One region of the Stenotrophomonas sp. YJH_SMC_119 genome, then DNA from elsewhere that is predicted to be linked to it. Evidence: riboswitches for the same ligand, from Rfam matches in the RefSeq annotation. Region 1 holds a riboswitch; the other holds the start of a gene.
What was found. A riboswitch is a leader RNA that binds a small molecule or an ion and turns the genes downstream of it on or off. The one in region 1 is predicted to bind cobalamin.

Region 1 (3,398 bases):
TCAACTGGTACTCGCGGCCGGGCTGGTTGAACCATGCCACCGTTTCGTAGCGACGGTCGAAGACGTTGGCGGCACGTGCCAGCAGCGACCACGATGGCGTCAGTGCGTACTCGGCGCGCAGGTCCAGCGTGCCGTAGCCTCCCACCTTCACCGTGTTGGCGGCATCGTCGTAGCGCTTGCCGGCACCCTGCACGGTCAGGCCTGCGCGGAAATCGCCGAAGCGACGGTCGATGTCCAGGCGCGCGGTCTGCTGCGCGCGGCGTGGCAGCCAGTTGTCGAACTGGGTGCTGCCGCCGGTGCGGTTGCGCGGGTCGGTGTAGCTCAGCTGCGCGTTGATGTCGAAGCCGGCCAGCAGCACGCCGCCGGTCAGTTCGGCACCGCGGATGCGTGCCTTCTCCACCTGCTGCATCTTGAAGGTCGCCGCATCGTAGGTGATCAGATCATCGATGCGGGTTTCATACACATCTAGGCCCCAGTGCCAGCCCTGGCCCTGCTGCGAAACGCCGAGGTTGGCACTCTTGGACTTCTCCGGCTTCAACGTCGGCACGCCGCTCCACGGGTCGTACAGATCGCTGAAGGTCGGTGCCTTGAACGCCGTGCCATAGCTGGCGTTGAGGCGCAGGCCGTGGCCCAGCTCCATGGCCCAGCCAACGCTGCCGGTAGCGTGGTTGCCGAACTGCTGGTTGTCGTCGTTGCGTGCGCTGGCCTGCAGCTGGTGGCGGCCGAAGCGGCCCTGGTACTGCACGAATACGCCGGTGTTGCGGCGGCTGTCGACCAGGTAACCCGCGCTGCTGCCATCCAGGTTGTCTTCGCTCCAGTCCACGCCTGCGCTCAGCAGCTGGCCCTCGGCCACGCCGAAATCGCCCTGCAGGGAGGCGCTGTCGCGGTGGGTCTGTGCGCTGCCACGTGCACCGAAGTCGCCGAAGTTGTCCGACTCGTTGTCACTGCGGCCGACGTTGGCGGTGAATGCCAAGCGCTCGGACGGGGTGTAGCGCACCTTGCCGGCCAGCACCTGCTGGCGGGTTTCCGAATAGTTGTAGTAGCCGTCGTAGTGGTTCTTGCCGTCGGCGCGCAGGGCGCTGCCTTCCACGTTCCACTGCTCGTTGAAGGTGTAGCCACCGCGCAGGCTCTTGGACAGGTTGCGGTAGCCGTCGCGATCGGGCTCGTCGGCGAAACAGCCGGTGAACAGCGTGGCCGAGCCGCGGCAGGCATCGATGCCATCGGAATGCTGGTAGGCGATATCCGCACCGAACCAGCCGCGTTCGGTACCGCCGCCAATGCCACCGCTGGCTTCACGCAGGCCGTTGCTGCCACCGCCAAGCTGGAAGTGCGGGGCGAAATCGCCCTGGTTGCGGCGGGTGAAGATCTGGATCACGCCACCGATGGCGTCGGCGCCGTACAGGCTCGACTGCGGGCCGCGCACGATTTCCACGCGCTCGATCTGCGCCAGCGGCAGGTCCTGGTACATGGCCAGGCCGAGGTCGGCGCTGTTGATGCGCACGCCGTCCACCAGCACTACGGTGTGGCCGGAATTGGTACCGCGCAGGAACAGCGAGCTCTGCTTGCCGAGGCCGCCGGCATTGGCCAGGTTGATGCCGGCGCGACCGCGCAGCAGTTCCTGCAGCGAAGTGGCCTGGCTGGATTCGATCTGGGCGCGGTCGATCACCTGCGCCGGCGCGATGCTGTCCTGCAGGGCGATCGGGGTGCGGGTGGCAGTGACCAGGATCTGGTCGAGCGCGGTGGTGTCATTGGCGGCCTGGGCCAGCGCGGGCAGGGCGGCCAGCACGGCCAGGGACAGCATTCGGGACTGCAGCTTCATGGGGGACTCCGGGTGCCACGCACGCCCGCGTGGCGAAGGGGAGGAGCCGCGAAGGCAGGCGTGCGCCGATGCCGCAGCGCACGCCACGGTCATCCAGCGCCATGCCCACCGCATCGCGACCTGAGGCTTCCGGGCCGGTCTCCGGGCTTGCCGCCGGGTGGCGCGAGGCCACCGTCCAGGCGCCTTCCCATGCCTGCGGCACAGTGGCGGTGTTGCCTGGAACTGACGTGCTTACCGTTGCGGGGGCAGCGCCGGCCTGGCGTGGAATCACGCGTCACCGGCTTCCCGTTTCAACCTGCCGGCCATGGCCGCAGGTCACCTGGAAGTGCGCGCAGTCTACGGCATCGCAGGCCGTCCCGTTGCGTCGCGCCTGCGCGACTGCCTTTGCTGTGCCTTTAGAATGGTTGCTCGATCCCGTGGTGCCGTTGCCGATGTCCGCCCGTTTTCCGCTGTACCTGCGTCGCCCGTCCGGGACGCGCGCATGATCCTCGACCTGGTCCGCCATGCCGGCAATGGCCGTGATGAGTTCCTTGATGGCCGCAGCGACCCACCGCAGCTGGCCGGCCTGCCACAGGAACTGGTCGAGGCCTATGCCGGGCAATGCTGGGAGCGGGTGATCAGTTCGCCGCGGCTGCGTTCGCTGCACACGGCAATGGCCCTGGCCACCCCGCGCGGACTGGACGTGGAAGCGGACGAGGAATGGGAAGAACTGGACTTCGGCGATTGGGACGGGCGGTCGCTGTTCGACCTGCCGGAGGATGCACTGGCGGCCTTCCATGCCGACCCGCACGCGTTCCCGCCGCCCAATGGCGAGAGCTGGGGCCACTTCGAGCGGCGCATCGCGCGCGCGCTGGATCGCCTGCTCGATGATGACGATCCGGTGCCGACGCTGGTGGTCAGCCATGGCGGCCCGTTGCGCATGGTGCTGTCGCAGGTCTGCGGCCTGCCCATGTCGCTGTGCTGGGCGCTGCGTATCGACCACGGCACGCGCCTGCGGGTGTGGCTGGAGCGCGGCGAGATCGGGCTGGTGGGTGAGCTGCTGGAGCTGCAGCAGCCCTGAGCGCACTCGCCGGGCATGGCCCGGCGCTACCGATCCCCGCATCACACTGGTAGTGCCGGCCGCTGGCCGGCATCCCCAGGAACGCGGAGGCCTCAATCCTCGTCCGCGCCCTCGGCCACGCTGTCCTCAGCGTCATCGTCGGCATCGAAGCGCTGCTCATGCACCGGGCCCGACGCCGGGCCGGCTGCCTTCAGCGGATGCGCAGCAATGCGTGCTTCGTAATCCTGCACCAGTGCTTCACGCTGTGGCTCGCTCAGCTCCTGCCAATGGCAGTCCAGCAACGCGCCTTCCAGCGAGTACAGCAGGTTCAGGCTGGGCTTGAAGCCGGCGCGCTTGACCTTGACGAAGGCGCCGACGGCTCCGATCGCGACCAGGTCGTCGCGGCTGCGCAGGCCGACCTGGCGCAGCCACGCCGCACTTTTCGGGCCGATGTTGCGCAGCTTCGGTGCGCTCATCCCAGCGCCTCGACGAACACGCGGGCGATGGCTTCCAGGCCAGCCTGGTCGTCGGCATCGAAGC
Region 2 (3,398 bases), on a different contig from region 1:
ATTCGATTCCGGCCGCCGAGCACAGCACCATCACCAGTTGGGGCCGCGAACGCGAGGTGGACGCCTATCGCAACATGCTGCGCCAGTTCGGCAAGCCCGGTTCGATCGTGGCGGTGGTGTCGGACAGCTATGACATCTACCGCGCGATCAGCGAACACTGGGGCACCACCCTGCGCGATGACGTGATCGCGTCGGGCGCCACCCTGGTCATCCGTCCCGACTCGGGTGACCCGGTGGAGGTGGTGGCCGAAAGCCTGCGCCGGCTGGATGAAGCCTTCGGCCACGCGATCAACGGCAAGGGCTATCGCGTGCTCAACCACGTGCGGGTGATCCAGGGCGATGGCATCAATCCGGACACCATCCGCGCGATCCTGCAGCGCATCACCGACGACGGCTACGCCGCCGACAACGTGGCCTTCGGCATGGGCGGTGCGCTGCTGCAGCGGCTGGACCGCGATACGCAGAAGTTCGCGCTGAAGTGCTCGGCCGCACGGGTCGAGGGCGAGTGGATCGACGTCTACAAGGATCCGGTCACCGACGCCGGCAAGGCCAGCAAGCGCGGCCGCATGCGCCTGCTGCGCCACCTGGACGATGGCAGCCTGCATACGGTGCCACTGCCGGCCAACGGCGACGACACCCTGCCGGACGGCTTCGAGGACGCAATGGTGACCGTGTGGGAGAACGGCCATCTTCTGTACGACCAGCGGCTGGACGACATCCGCACGCGGGCGGCCGTGGGGCATTGAAGGTGCATCCCGACCGGGGTCAGAGCCCGCTGCGTGGCAGCGGGATCCGACCCCTTCCTTCCGCTGGGGTCGGATCCCGTTGCAGCGCAGCGGGTTCTGACCCCTGCGCTCTTGACCGGCGCCACCAACAGGTCCACCTTGCACACGCCGAAGGTATCCCTCCCATCGCTGCGGCGCGGGGAGGGATTTAAACGGGAATCCGGTGAAGGCGCCTCGCGCGTCCATTCCGGAGCTGCCCCGCAGCGGTGAATGGAAACGAATCCTGCCAACAGCACTGGGCTCGCACCTGGGAAGCGGCGGGTAGTAGGTGGGCTGCGGCCCGTGTCCATCAGCCCGAATACCGGCCCCGGCCGGGGGACACGACCGTTCCCTGACTCGACCTGGAATCTCCGCGGGGAGGTTGCCGGGGCCGTCGTCGTCCTGCGCGTGCAGGCGGTGTGGCCGCGCGCGTCCTGTTCACGGTATCCGGCCAGACCCGTTCACCCACGCGCTGATGCATGGGCCACCGCCGTTGCCGGCGGTCCATGCGGTACCTGACGATGACCGAGCTCCAACGCCCCACCCTGACCCTGCCCGCCGACGGCAAGCGCCTGCTGCTGCATTCGTGCTGCGCGCCCTGTTCCGGCGAAGTGATGGAGGCGATCACCGCCTCCGGGATCGACTACGCGATCTTCTTCTACAACCCCAACATCCACCCGGTGAAGGAGTACGAGCTGCGCAAGCAGGAGAACATCCGCTTCGCCGAGCAGCACGGCATTCCTTTCATCGACTGCGACTACGACACCGACAACTGGTTCAGCCGTGCACGCGGCATGGAAAACGAGCCCGAGCGCGGCATCCGCTGCACGATGTGCTTCGACATGCGCTTCGAGCGCACTGCGCTGTACGCGCACGAGCACGGCTACGACACCATCAGTTCTTCGCTGGGCATCTCGCGCTGGAAGAACATGGCGCAGATCAACGACTGCGGCATCCGCGCCGCCTCGCGCTATGAAGGCCTGCAGTACTGGGACTACAACTGGCGCAAGGGCGGCGGTGCCAGCCGCATGATCGAGATCAGCAAGCGCGAGCAGTTCTACCAGCAGGAATACTGCGGCTGCGTGTACTCGCTGCGCGATGCCAACCGCCATCGCCGCGAGAATGGCCGCGAGCGGATCAAGATCGGCCTGTTGTACTACGGGCAGGACGCTGGGACGCCGCAGGACGATTGACGTGCAGGCATGGGGCGGCCACGCTGGTCGCCCCTTGAGTTCGTGCTGGATCTGCCATGACCGCCCTGCCCGCCGATGTCGCCCTGCTGGTGATCGACCTGCAGCCGGACTTCATGCCCGGCGGTGCGCTGGCCTGCGACCAGGGCGATGCGCTGGTGGCACCCATTGCCGATCTGCTGGTGCAGCGCCGCTACCGCACCGTGGTGGCAACACAGGACTGGCACCCGGCCGACCATGCCTCGTTCGCCAGCCAGCACCCCGGCCAACGCCCGTTCGAGACCATCCTGCTGCACGCGCAGCCGCAGACCCTGTGGCCGGACCACTGCGTGCAGGGCAGCGCCGGTGCCGCCCTGCACCCGGGCGTGGACTGGACCGTGGCCGACCTGATCCTGCGCAAGGGCACGCGCCAACAGGTGGATTCGTACAGCGCCTTCCGCGAGAACCACGGCCCCGATGGCGAGCGCCCGGCCACCGGCCTGGCCGGCTGGCTGCACGAACGCCGCATCCGCGAAGTGCACGTATGCGGCCTGGCCCGTGACTACTGCGTGCTGTGGAGCGCGCAGGACGCGGTGAAGTCCGGCTTCCGGGTGAAGTTCCTGTGGGAGCTGACCAAGCCGGTGACCGAAGCCAGCGACGTGATGGTGCGCGAGGCGCTGGGCAAGGCGGGGATTGCCATCGTCTGAGGCGTGACCGCCGGGCATGGCCCGGCGCTACCGCGCACGTCGCTTATGCCGCTTGCGCGCTCCTGCCCACAACAACACAATCGATTCATCCAGCCCCCTAACTACGCCCCCCTACAGATCGCGGGACGGCCGAACCGGGGGCTTTTCATTGGATGAAATCAGGATTCGGTAGTGCCGGGCCATGCCCGGCGGACGCGGGATGGGCGATTACCGAAACACCACCGTGCGATGCCCATTGAGCAGGATGCGGTGCTCCACATGGCGGCGAACCGCGCGTGCCAGCACCAGCGATTCGGTATCGCTGCCCAGCCGCACCAGTTCGCGCGGTGCCATCGCATGGTCCACGCGGGCCACGTCCTGTTCGATGATCGGGCCTTCGTCCAGGTCCTCGGTGACGTAGTGCGCGGTGGCGCCGATGATCTTGACCCCACGCGCGTGTGCCTGGTGGTACGGCTGCGCGCCCTTGAAGCTGGGCAGGAAGCTGTGGTGGATGTTGATCGCACGGCCCGCCAGCGCGCGGCACAGCGTGGGCGACAGGATCTGCATGTAGCGCGCCAGCACCACCAGGTCGATGCGCTCGCGCTCGACCAGGTCGATGATCTGCTGCTCCTGCACCGCGCGCGTTTCCGCGTTCACCGGCAGATGATGGAACGGCACCTGGTAGGACGCCGCCAGCGGCGCAAAGTCGGCGTGGTTGGACGCCACTGCTGCGATGTCCACCTTCAGCTGGCCGCTGTGGGCGCGGAACAGCAGGTCGT

Region 2: another riboswitch for cobalamin. It lies ahead of AC5P6S_RS16115 (epoxyqueuosine reductase QueH); the one in region 1 lies ahead of btuB (TonB-dependent vitamin B12 receptor).

Annotation. Positions count from the first base shown of each region.
Region 1 is NZ_JCAFRP010000010.1:88,825-92,222, reverse strand. It holds gene btuB (TonB-dependent vitamin B12 receptor) at 1-1,819, opposite strand, end outside; cobalamin riboswitch at 1,935-2,157, opposite strand; gene AC5P6S_RS15320 (histidine phosphatase family protein) at 2,301-2,879, shown strand; gene AC5P6S_RS15315 (TfoX/Sxy family protein) at 2,972-3,334, opposite strand; gene AC5P6S_RS15310 (GAF domain-containing protein) at 3,331-3,398, opposite strand, start outside.
Region 2 is NZ_JCAFRP010000011.1:104,121-107,518, forward strand. It holds gene AC5P6S_RS16110 (nicotinate phosphoribosyltransferase) at 1-746, shown strand, start outside; cobalamin riboswitch at 880-1,109, shown strand; gene AC5P6S_RS16115 (epoxyqueuosine reductase QueH) at 1,271-1,957, shown strand; gene pncA (bifunctional nicotinamidase/pyrazinamidase) at 2,014-2,640, shown strand; gene purU (formyltetrahydrofolate deformylase) at 2,848-3,398, opposite strand, start outside.